Regions from separate parts of the Solibacillus sp. FSL H8-0538 genome, predicted to be linked through region 2. Evidence: predicted binding sites of a transcription regulator. Region 2 holds the regulator's gene; the other holds the start of a gene.
The links. The regulator Rex, encoded in region 2, represses fermentation and respiration genes when NADH is low (regulators of the CRP and FNR family bind a similar motif). The targets are predictions, from matches to a motif close to TTGTGAAATATTTCACAA.

Region 1 (5,959 bases), 980 kb from region 2:
CGATTACGTTGTTCTTCCATTGAAGCCTCGAAACCTGCGTGATCAACTGACATGCCAACTTCTGCCGCGTATTCTTCAGTAAGTTCTACCGGGAAGCCAAACGTGTCATATAATCGGAATGCATCTGCACCTGGAATAAACGTTTCGCCTGCTGCTTTTTGCGCGGCAACCACTTCATTAAAAATTGAAAGACCACCATCTAATGTTTCGTGGAATCGCACTTCTTCATTTTTAATTACACGTTGAATGAAAGTTGTTTTCTCAGTCACTTCTGGGTAGAAGTCTTGCATAATCGCCCCAACAGTCGGGACTAATTCAAACATAAATGGTTTTTCGATACCGATTTGTTTTGCATAACGTACAGCACGACGGAGTAAACGACGTAAAACATAACCGCGCCCTTCATTTGACGGTAATGCGCCATCACCAATGGCAAATGCTACTGTCCGGATATGGTCAGCAATTACTTTAAATGGTGTGTTAATGTCTTCTTCTGAACCGAAAATTTCTTTTAAGTCGATTTCATTCGGACGTTTGTATTTACGGTTAGAGAATTCTTCTATTTTTCCAATGATCGGCATGAATAAATCTGTATCAAAATTTGTTGGTACATTTTGCACAACAGAAACGATACGCTCAAGACCCATCCCTGTATCAATATTTTGCTTTGGTAGTGGTGTATATGTGCCATCTGGGTTGTGATTGAATTGAGAAAATACTAAGTTCCAAACTTCCAGGTAACGTTCGTTTTCACCGCCTGGGTACATTTCTGGATCTGTTTCATCTGTACCGTATTCAACGCCGCGGTCATAGAAAATTTCTGAGTTTGGTCCAGATGGTCCTTCACCGATATCCCAGAAGTTACCCTCTAAGCGGATTAAACGTTCCTCAGGAATACCAATTTCTTGATACCAAACATCGTACGCTTCTTGATCTTCTGGGTGGATTGTAATTGTTAATAATTCCGGATCAAAGCCCATCCACTTTTTATCTGTAAGAAATTCCCACGCATAGTGAATTGCTTCTTTTTTGAAGTAATCACCGATTGAGAAGTTTCCTAGCATCTCGAAAAATGTATGGTGACGTGCTGTTTTACCAACGTTTTCTATATCGTTGGTACGAATAGATTTTTGTGCGTTTGTAATTCTTGGGTTGTCTGGAATAATACGACCATCAAAATAAGGTTTTAATGTTGCAACCCCTGAGTTAATCCAAAGTAAAGATGGATCATTTATTGGTACAAGTGGTGCTGACGGCTCATGATGATGCCCTTTTTCTGTAAAGAATTCTAAGTAAAGACGGCGAATATCTGCTGCTTTCATAGTGAAATTTCCTCCTAATATTATAATTACATAATTTTCTAAAACGACGATAGCATATCCGGAAAATTAGAAAGACACACCTTGCCTCCAAAAGAGGGTAAACCGATGTACTTTTTTAACAACAAAAAAAGCCCTCATCCCCAAAAGGGACGAAGACTGTTATCTCGCGGTACCACCCTAAATTATAAAAGCATAAAACTTTTACATCTCAAGCACTTGTAACGTAAGTGAACGGCAGGTATTAGCTGCACTCTGGAGTAGCTTTCCGAATCAAAATGAGGAGATTTTTTCAGCCGAGAAATCTCTTTCTAAAACACATCTATAAAACGTACTTTTTCCATCATCGTTTTCATTGTATTCTACTACACATTATAAATAAAAACATGGATGTGTGTCAATCGCTTAGACACATCATTAATATTTATATTGTTTACGTGTTAGTAAAATAATGAAAATAGCAGGAATTGAACAAACGATCATCCCTAAAAAAGCAAGTCCAGGTTTAATTTCATATAAAGCTCCGCCAATTAACGTTAAAACCGCCGCACTTAAACTCATCGCAAGTGCTGAGTATATACCTTGAGCATTTGGAATTTGTTCCTTGGGTAGCGCCTTAGAAATATAGCGAATAAAGGCAAAATGCGCAACTCCGAACGATAATGCATGTAGTGCTTGCGATAAAATAAATACCCAAACATTCGGAAACATAAAAATCAAAATCCATCGTAGCGTAGAACCAATCGCTGCTAGCATTAATAGAGAGGATGGTCGCCATCTCGCTAAAAATGTATCTGCTTTTAAGAAATAAAGTATTTCAAAAATAACTGCGACATTAATAATCATCCCAATGTAAAATGGATTCACTTGTAAGTCCTGCAAATAAATATAACCGTAATTATAATAAGCCGCATGCGCACCTTGTAATAAAATAACAATAATCAACACGACTGGAAAACCTTTAATTTTTAATAAGCCCTTCATTGAAAGAGCTTCTCTACGCACTGGTTCAACAGCTAGTACTGCCGGCCCTGGCATGAATTGCATGATTAACATTGCTATCAACCCAATAATCATACTCCATAAAATAGCCTGCTCACCGAGGCTAGCTGTTAACATGCTAATAATTAATACGGATACGACAAAACCAAATGATCCGAGCGAACGTGCTTTTCCGTAATGCACATTCCCTTCTTGCATAAGTGATGCCGCACTACTTTCGACAGCCGGTAATAATGCTGGATATGCTGCACTAAACAGAAGCGTCATTACTAAAAGCGATGAAAATGAAGTCAGTGGAATATAGAGAAGCGCTACTACTAGCGATGCAATTGTGAACAAAATGATTACTTTTTTATTGCTTACATATTTTGAAACGAGCGGAAAAACAAACATTGTAGATACCGCACGTGCCAATAAACCGAACCCCATAACCATACTTGCCTCAGACACAGTTAGTCCTTTTGCTTGAACGAGCCACCCTGTCCAATACGGTAGAAATACGCCCCAAGTAAAGAAGAATGTGAAGAAATTTTGTGAAAGCCAACGCTGATTATTCATAATAAAATTCATACCTCCAATAACTTATGTTGAATCATATCATGATGCGTTTTACAATAATGTGAGATATCTCATATTCTTCTCTGATTGGAGGAAAAAAATGCAAATTTTAAAAAACGAATTGCGGAATACATATTTAGAGCGATACCCCATTCAACATTTTTTCTCCTTTGATATTACACCATATATTCACGTTTGCCGATTCGAAAAGGGGGAGTTTATTTTTCATGAGCATTCGTATCCTGAATATATCTATTATATGGTGGAAGGAAAAGCCAAACTATACGTGACCCATAAAAACGGCAAAGTATCATTGATCGATTTCCTAACGTCTCCTTGTTTTATGGGCGAAATTGAACTTTTAAACGAGGAAAATTACTCCAAAGGCATTCAGACGGTTACAAATACGATTTGTTTAGCCATTTCCATACGGGAATGCAAAGAAAAATTATTGTCCGATTCTGTTTTTCTCAGGATGCTTTGCGTCTTTTTAAGTAAAAAGGCAACTAGTATTACAGCAAAATATACACAAAACCAAGCATACCCATTAGAGAATCGTTTAGCTTCATTTATGCTCATATCTTCTGACAATGCCATTTATAAAGAAAAACACACAGAGATTAGTGAATATCTCGGTGTGTCTTATCGTCATCTACTTTATGTCCTCGCTGAATTTACCGAGGCAGGGATCATTCAAAAAACGACTAAAGGCTATCTTATTTTAAATGAAGAAAAATTACAGAACCTAGCATTAGAAATCAATTAGAAATAAAGCTTATTGCGAACAAACTTGCACTAAGCTTTTATTTTAACTTTTTAGTCTTATTGCGGCACAAGGTATTTTACAGCAACTTCCTCTACTATCAATGGCTTAGAAAAGAAATCCCCTTGAATAATTTTGGATGACAGCTATGTTCATTGGATATTAACAGAAAACCAAAAATCCACAAAAGAAAAAGCCTTCCACAAGAAGGAAGGCTCTGTCAATTATAAAAACATACCGGCAATTGACGCGCTTAATAGTGAAGCAAGGGTCCCTGCTACAACGGATTTCATTGCTAATTTTGCAATTGTTGAACGACGGTCCGGGGCCATTGATCCTAAGCCACCGATTAAAATTGCCAATGAGCTAAGGTTCGCAAAACCACATAGTGCGAACGAAATGATAATAGTAGTTTTTGGAGATAGTGTATCGATCATCGGAGCAAAGTTTGAGAACGCAACGAATTCATTTAATACAAGCTTTTGACCAATAAATGAACCAGCTTGTACTGCCTCTGACCAAGGTACACCGATTGCAAAAGCAAGTGGCGAGAATACATAACCTAAAATTCCTTCGATCGTTAAGTTATCAAAGCCAATCCAGCCACCGATTCCACCTAAAATACCGTTAAGAAGTGCGATTAATGCGATGAAAGAAAGTAACATAGCACCAACGTTTACCGCAAGCTTCATACCGTCAGCCGCACCTTTAGCAGCCGCATCAATAACGTTTGCAGACTCTGTGTCTTTTTCTAATACAAAGTTCGATTCATCTACGATTTCTGTTTCAGGAATCATTAACTTCGCTAAAACTAAGCCTGCTGGTGCAGCCATGAAGCTTGCTGCAAGTAAGTATTCTAGAGGAACTCCTAGTAACGAGTAACCCACTAAAACTGAACCTGATACAGATGCTAAACCACCCGTCATAACAGCAAAAAGCTCTGATCTCGTCATTTTATTTAAAAATGGACGAATAACTAACGGTGCTTCTGTTTGCCCAACGAAAATATTCGCTGCCGCGTTAACAGATTCCGCTTTACTAGTACCTAATAATTTTGATAGTGTGCCACCGATTAATTTAATGACGAATTGCATAATACCTAAATAATATAGTGCAGAAATTAATGCAGAGAAAAAGATAATGATTGTTAATACGTTTATTGCAAAAATGAAGCCAACTGACTCAATATCTGCTAAACCACCGAAAACAAATGAAATTCCCTCATTAGCGTAAGAAATTAACTTTTGAACTCCGTTAGAAAGCGCCAATAACATTTCACGGCCTAATTCCCATTTTAATACGATGAAAGCGAATAATAGTTGAATTACTAAACCAACACCAATTGTACGCCATTTAATTTTTTTACGATCACTGGATAAAGCTAAAGCGATTCCTAACACGATTGCAATCCCTGCAATTCCCCAAATAATACTCACAATGTCACCTCTTTTTATTTTTGAAAACCTTTTCATTTTAACTTACATAAATTGACACTCGACATCAAACATCCGAAATATTTACTATATTAACACAGAGTAATAACACAACCTATATAATAGTTTTTTCACACATTTCTATTATTTTGCTCAATTTCTCCGTAAATATATTGGCGTATAAAAAAAAGCAAACCTAATTAATTTAGGTTTGCTCAATCCTCTATATAGTTGGAAGTCATTCTGATTTACAAAAGTCAAACGGTGAAATCCCATCCATTCCAATCAGAGGATGAATGTATGGGGCAGTTTCTGTTGTTAAGTTCATTGGTAGTGCTTCGGCAATTTTATGTGACTCAGAAATATTAAGAATCGCCATTTGCTCCTGTACTTGTTCAGGCTGTTTTTTGATTTTATCGACCTGCACAGGCTTGGCAGATACTTGTTCCATAGTGACAGTTATTTCCTCTACCTCGTCAATTGCCATCGGATTTAAACGGGCTTTTAGGCTAGTAAGACGGGCAAGATCATCCGTCTTCGCCAAACCATTTGCAAGTACATCTGGTTCACCGCATAAAATTAGGAAGCTTTTCGCACGGGTAATACCAGTGTACAAAAGATTGCGGCGTAGCATTTTAGAATAGCCGCGCACGACTGGCATAATAACTGTTTGAAACTCCGACCCTTGCGATTTATGAATGGAGCAGCAATAGGCTAGCGTAAGCTGATTTAAATCACCGCGCTGATACGTTACTTCAATCCCATCATAGGAGACGATGAGTACATCTTGTTTTTCAATTGTTTCCTTCGCTCGTATAATAGAAATCACTTCGCCCATGTCCCCGTTAAACACATTGCTTTCTGGCTGATTCACAAGCTGTAAT
Region 2 (5,959 bases):
TTTGTTTTCTACTTGGCGAGAAATTGCCTGTAGTTCAGTTAGCGCTGCAGCAACTGCTTTGTCCATCCCTTTACGGATACCAACTGGGTTTGCACCAGCAGTTACGTTTTTAAGACCTTCACGAATCATAGCTTGTGCAAGAACTGTTGCAGTAGTTGTCCCATCACCAGCGATTTCATTTGTTTTAGAAGCTACTTCAGCTACTAATTTTGCACCCATGTTTTCGAATGGATTTTCAAGCTCAATTTCTTTTGCAATTGATACGCCGTCATTTGTAATTAATGGAGAACCGAATTTTTTCTCAAGAACGACATTGCGTCCTTTAGGTCCTAAAGTTACTTTTACAGCGTTCGCTAATTTATCTACACCTTGAAGCATTAATGTACGTGCTTCTTCTGAGAATTTAATATCTTTTGCCATTGTAAAAAACCTCCTGTATTGAAATACTTTTTTACTTTTTATAAAGAATCTTTTATGCGCGAGTAAGCGCCAATATACAATGGGCGCTTGTTCGCTTTAATTGAAATTTAATTAACCGATAACTGCTAATACGTCGTTTTCACGTAAAATTAAGTATTCCGTGCCGTCGTACTTTACTTCCGTGCCAGAGAATTTTGAGAAGATGATTTCGTCGCCTTCTTTCACGTCAAGCTCAACACGAGTGCCGTTATCTAGAACACGACCAGTTCCTACCGCTACAACTTTACCTGTTTGTGGTTTTTCTTTCGCTGAGTCTGGTAAAACGATACCAAATGCTGTTTTTTCCTCTACCTCAACTAGTTCGATAATGATACGATCTCCTAATGGTCTTAACAAGTGAAACAACCCCCTACAAATTATAAATAGTATTTTTAGCACTCGATAGCAAAGAGTGCTAACATAGTTATTATATTAATGAATTCTATTTTTTTTTGCAAGTAAGAACTATAAAAAATTTTGTTTTATTTCCAATTTCCTCTACAATAAAAGAAACAGTATTTAATCTATGCTAGAAAGAAGGTATTTTATTCGTGACATCGATTTCATCACCGAAGTTTAGAACACAGAAGACGGCGTTTTATGTACTTCTAACGTATATTTTTTTCCAACTATCTGCCTTTTTACTCATTCTTATACCGGGTCTAAAGGATTTTCTACTTGGCTTTATTGACGCGCCAAATGCGAATGATCAACTGACAATTTTATCCGGCTGGTGGTCTACGATCTCATTTGGATTGGCGTTCATCATTAGCTTTGCATTAATCCAAACGAATAAACAGTTTTGGGATATCTTTAAAGGAGAGAAAGCTTCTATATCGGCTTCAATTGGCTGGGGGATTATCGGGTTCTTTCTTGTATTCCTAGGACAGACGATTGGTGCATACATCGAGATGGCGCTTGGCATTGATTACGGGTCGGAAAACACAGAGGCCATTATGAATATCACGAAAGTTGCACCAATTATGATTCTCGCGACGGTTGTGTTTGGTCCGGTACTCGAGGAGCTTGTGTTCCGCCGCGTTATTTTCGGTTCCATTATAAAAAATTATAATTTTTGGATTTCGAGCGTTATCAGTGCGATTTTCTTTGCAGCCATTCATATGGATTTCTCACATATTTTACTGTATACAATTTGTGGGATGATTTTTGCGTTCCTTTATTACAAAACGAAGCGCCTGTTGACATCGATTGTTGCGCATATGCTACTAAATGGCTTCGTCACGTTCCTACAAATGAACGCTGATAAGTTCCAACAAATTGTCGATAACGCACCTAAATGATTTAAAGCAGCCTCGCGTAAGTAGAGGCTGCTTTTTTTAGTTTGGCGAGATTATAAGCGCAAGTGAAGGGATTTTCAAAAATGTAACAACAAACCCCTCTACCAGATTCACAGATTCCCATTAGAAAGACAAAACTCACCTAAAATAAGACGAGTGGATGTTCTTACTTATGTGCGCGAGATAGTTATCCTTTCTTATCCACAAACAAAAACGCTACCCAATTTGGATAGCGTTTTACTTTATTTATTCATATTCATTTCTTCGATTTGACGGCGCTGTGCTTCTAGCAACTCTTCTACTTGTAATTGCTGCTCACGTTCTTGTTCTTCTTGCATGCGCAACTCCTCTGCCGCTAAAAACTTCTTATAGCCTGCACGTGAGATGACAATACTAATTTCATATAGGAAAAACAATGGAACCGCCACGATTAAGTTCGAAATAAAATCTGGTGGTGCTAAAAAGGCTGCCAGTACGAATAATACAAAATATGAGTATTTACGAAATTTCACCATGAGCTGTGGATTCAAAATACCAATACGCGCTAAAAATAGCGTCACAACTGGTAACTGGAATATCAGTCCGAACGGTAAAACTAATTTAAATAAAAATGAAAAGTATTCATTAATGCCGATTGTTTGTACAATTTCTAGATCCTTTGATAGGCTCATCATAAAGTTCATTACATATGGGAACAATACGAAATAAGAAAATGATATACCGGCAAGGAATAGAATAAATGAATACGGAATGTACTTCAGTGTCGCCTTGCGTTCTGTCTCATGCAAGCCTGGTGTAATAAACGACCATAGCTGATAAAGCAAAATTGGTGAAGACAAAACGAGAGCTACGCAAAACATAACTTTTAAAAACACCGCTAACGGATCAGTCGGTGTAAATGCGTTCAGTGTAAATTGAGCTGCTTCGTCGCTATACTGAATAAATTTAATAATCGGTTCGGTAACAAAGAAGCTTACAACTAACGCAAGAACAAAGAAAATTGCGGTCACAAATAAGCGACTTCTTAGTTCATCAATATGTTCTATGACAGTGAGTTCTTTTGGATTCATATCAATGTGACATCCTTAACTTACTTAACGTTATTGTTTTCGTTATCTTTATGCTCAATGATCGTTTTTTTCTTAACATCATCGTCATCATCAGCTAAACCTTTTGTTGCATTTTTGAATTCGCGAAGTGTTGATCCCATTGCTTTTCCAAGCTCAGGTAATTTCTTCGGTCCAAAAATTAATAAGGCTATTATACCGATAAAAACTAGGCTCACTGGTCCAATCGCATTTAAATGCACAACCATTACAGCCACCTCCTCTATTATATGTACATTTTACCGCAACATCGAACGTTTGGCTAATATATAAAATGTGAATAATTTACGTCATTCTCCACTATTACGGACAAGGTAAATGAGTGCCTGCAATTCTACGGATAAGTCAATGTTCATTAGCTTCATAGATTCCGGAACGTTCAGACGTTCTGGTGTAAAATTCAGGATGCCTTTTGCGTTCATTTTAGCAAGTCTGTCCGCCATCGCCTGTGCCGAACGAGAGGATACTGTTAGGATCGCTAGCTCTGCGCCGAACTCTTCGTACATTTCCTCTAGGCGGTCTGGATGGAATACCGGAATATCACTAATTTCTGTTCCTTCATACGGCGCCTTTGAGTCAAATGCCACAACGATTCGCGTATTATGGTTTTTTTGGAAATTATATTTTAATAAGCCGTTCCCTAAGTTCCCGACACCGATTAGTGCTACATTTGTCGCTTCATCCTGGTCTAGCGTTTGACGAAAAAAGTCGAGCAAATGCAGTACATCATAACCGTAGCCCTTTTTACCAAGTGCACCGAAATATGAAAAATCTCGACGAATTGTTGCAGAATCTATTTTCATCGCATCACTCAGTTCTTGTGACGAAATACGCTTCTTGCCTTCATTCGCAAAGTTTTGTAAAAAGCGATAATAAAGAGGAAGTCTTTTCGTAGTTGCTTGTGGAATTTTCGTTTCAGGTTTCACACATCTTTCCCCCTACATACTATTAGAAATCGATTCAATCTTACTAAACCTACCGAAATAAGTAAAGCACGGATGATTGCACGTCCCCCCTACATCCATTACACTAAAAGAATGAAACTGAGGTGTAAACATGATCGTATTACAAGTAAATCAATTATATAAATCATTTATTACAGATGAAATATTAAGTGGCGTCAAATTAGAAGTTCAGCATCGCGACCGTGTTGCACTTGTTGGACGTAATGGTGCTGGTAAGTCCACTTTACTAAAAATTATTGCTGGACAAATGAGCTATGACTCAGGCGAAGTCATTATTCCAAAAGATGTTCGTGTCGGTTATTTAGAACAGCATGCCGGCATTGATTCCAAATTATCGATTTGGGACGAAATGATGACGATTTTTGACGGTCTACGTAATCAAGAACTGCAATTGCGCAAACTTGAACAGCAAATGGCAGATCCTGCTGTATATGAAAATAGCGAAATGTATACACGTGTTATGTCAGACTATGACCAGCAGCAACATGATTTCAAAGAAGCAGGCGGCTATCAATATGAGGCTGATACCCGCTCTGTGCTACATGGGATGCAGTTTTTCAAGGATGATTTCACAAAGCCAATCCAATCTCTTTCAGGCGGTCAGCGTACACGTTTAGCGCTTGCCAAGCTTCTATTAAGTAAACCTGACCTGCTTATTCTAGATGAGCCAACCAACCATTTAGATATAGAAACATTATCTTGGCTAGAGGGCTATCTAAAAGGTTACGCAGGTGCAATTTTAATCGTTTCCCATGATCGTTATTTCCTAGACCAAGTTGTATCTATTGTATATGAAGTTTCTCGTACAAAGGTTTCGAAATACGTCGGTAACTATAGCGCTTATTTAGATGACAAGGCGAAAAACTACGAGCGAGATATGAAAATGTTCGAACGCCAGCAAGATGAAAAGGCCAAGCTTGAAACATTTATTCAAAAAAACTTAGCCCGCGCTTCAACAACAAAGATGGCACAAAGTCGTCGAAAAGTTTTAGAAAAGACAGATTGGATGGATTCTCCGGATGGCGACGAAAAGAGTGCTAACTTTGGCTTCACAATTGACCGTCAGAGTGGCAATGATGTATTGTCTGTCGATGAATTAACAATTGGCTATCCCGGCAAGGAAATTTCCAATAATATTTCGCTACGTGTTTTCCGTGAAGATCGAATTGCACTTGTTGGCCCGAATGGTGTTGGAAAATCCACGCTATTAAAAACAGTCGTGAAAGATTTAGCCGCACTTCGTGGGGACATTCGCTACGGTACAAACGTCCAAATCAGTTACTACGATCAGGAGCAGGCAAAGCTTAATAGCAATAAACCCGTTTTGAAAGAATTATGGGACGAATGGCCACTAATGAATGAAAAGGATATTCGTAACATACTCGGCCGCTTCTTATTTAGCGGGGACGATGTTAACAAATCTGTGAATTCATTATCTGGTGGCGAAAAAGCGCGACTAGCCTTAGCAAAATTAATGATGCAAAGAGCTAACCTTCTTGTTCTAGATGAGCCGACAAACCATTTAGACTTAGATAGTAAAGAAGTGCTGGAAAATGCGTTAATCGATTATCCAGGCACGCTGCTATTCGTTTCGCATGACCGATACTTCATTAATCGCATTGCGACAAAGGTAGTCGAGCTTTCTGGCAAGGGGTCATTTGAGTATTTAGGCGACTATGATTATTTCGTAGAGAAAAAGCAGGAGTTGGAGGAACTTGCACAAATGAAAGCCACTGCCGCTACAAAAACGGAGGAAATTACTAGTGCAAAAGCATCCACCTCTACAATCGATAAGGATGCCAAAAAACGTGAACGCCAAATTCGACGCGCCCTTGAGGAAATTGAAGCACATATGGGCACACTTGACGAAACGATTGCCCGTCTTGAAGAGCAGCTATGCGATCCAGAAATCTTCTCCAACCACGAAAAGGCAATTACCATTCAATCGGAGCTGGATTCTTCTAAAGAAGCACATGAAACGTTTGAAATGGAATGGCTGGAGTTAAGCGAAGAACTTGAAGCATTGAAATAAGAAAAGCGCATTCGCGCCCGTTTGCACTCGGGCAAGCTGCTTGCGAGCCCTCTAGCGTGCGGCGCAAATGCCTAGACATTATCAAAAAGTTAAACTTTC

Region 1: yeiL (transcriptional regulator YeiL) is a predicted target of Rex. The motif match lies at 2,939-2,956, and genes of this name have one in related genera.

Annotation. Positions count from the first base shown of each region.
Region 1 is NZ_JBBOPI010000001.1:2,440,497-2,446,455, forward strand. Features, by position in the region: gene alaS (alanine--tRNA ligase) at 1-1,322, opposite strand, end outside; T-box leader at 1,465-1,675, opposite strand; gene MHH87_RS11660 (MFS transporter) at 1,737-2,879, opposite strand; gene yeiL (transcriptional regulator YeiL) at 2,980-3,645, shown strand; gene MHH87_RS11670 (NupC/NupG family nucleoside CNT transporter) at 3,867-5,078, opposite strand; gene recD2 (SF1B family DNA helicase RecD2) at 5,314-5,959, opposite strand, start outside.
Region 2 is NZ_JBBOPI010000001.1:3,421,467-3,427,425, forward strand. Features, by position in the region: gene groL (chaperonin GroEL) at 1-420, opposite strand, end outside; gene groES (co-chaperone GroES) at 532-816, opposite strand; gene MHH87_RS16355 (CPBP family intramembrane glutamic endopeptidase) at 1,011-1,760, shown strand; gene tatC (twin-arginine translocase subunit TatC) at 2,000-2,827, opposite strand; gene MHH87_RS16365 (twin-arginine translocase TatA/TatE family subunit) at 2,848-3,072, opposite strand; gene MHH87_RS16370 (redox-sensing transcriptional repressor Rex) at 3,154-3,789, opposite strand; gene MHH87_RS16375 (ABC-F family ATP-binding cassette domain-containing protein) at 3,920-5,860, shown strand.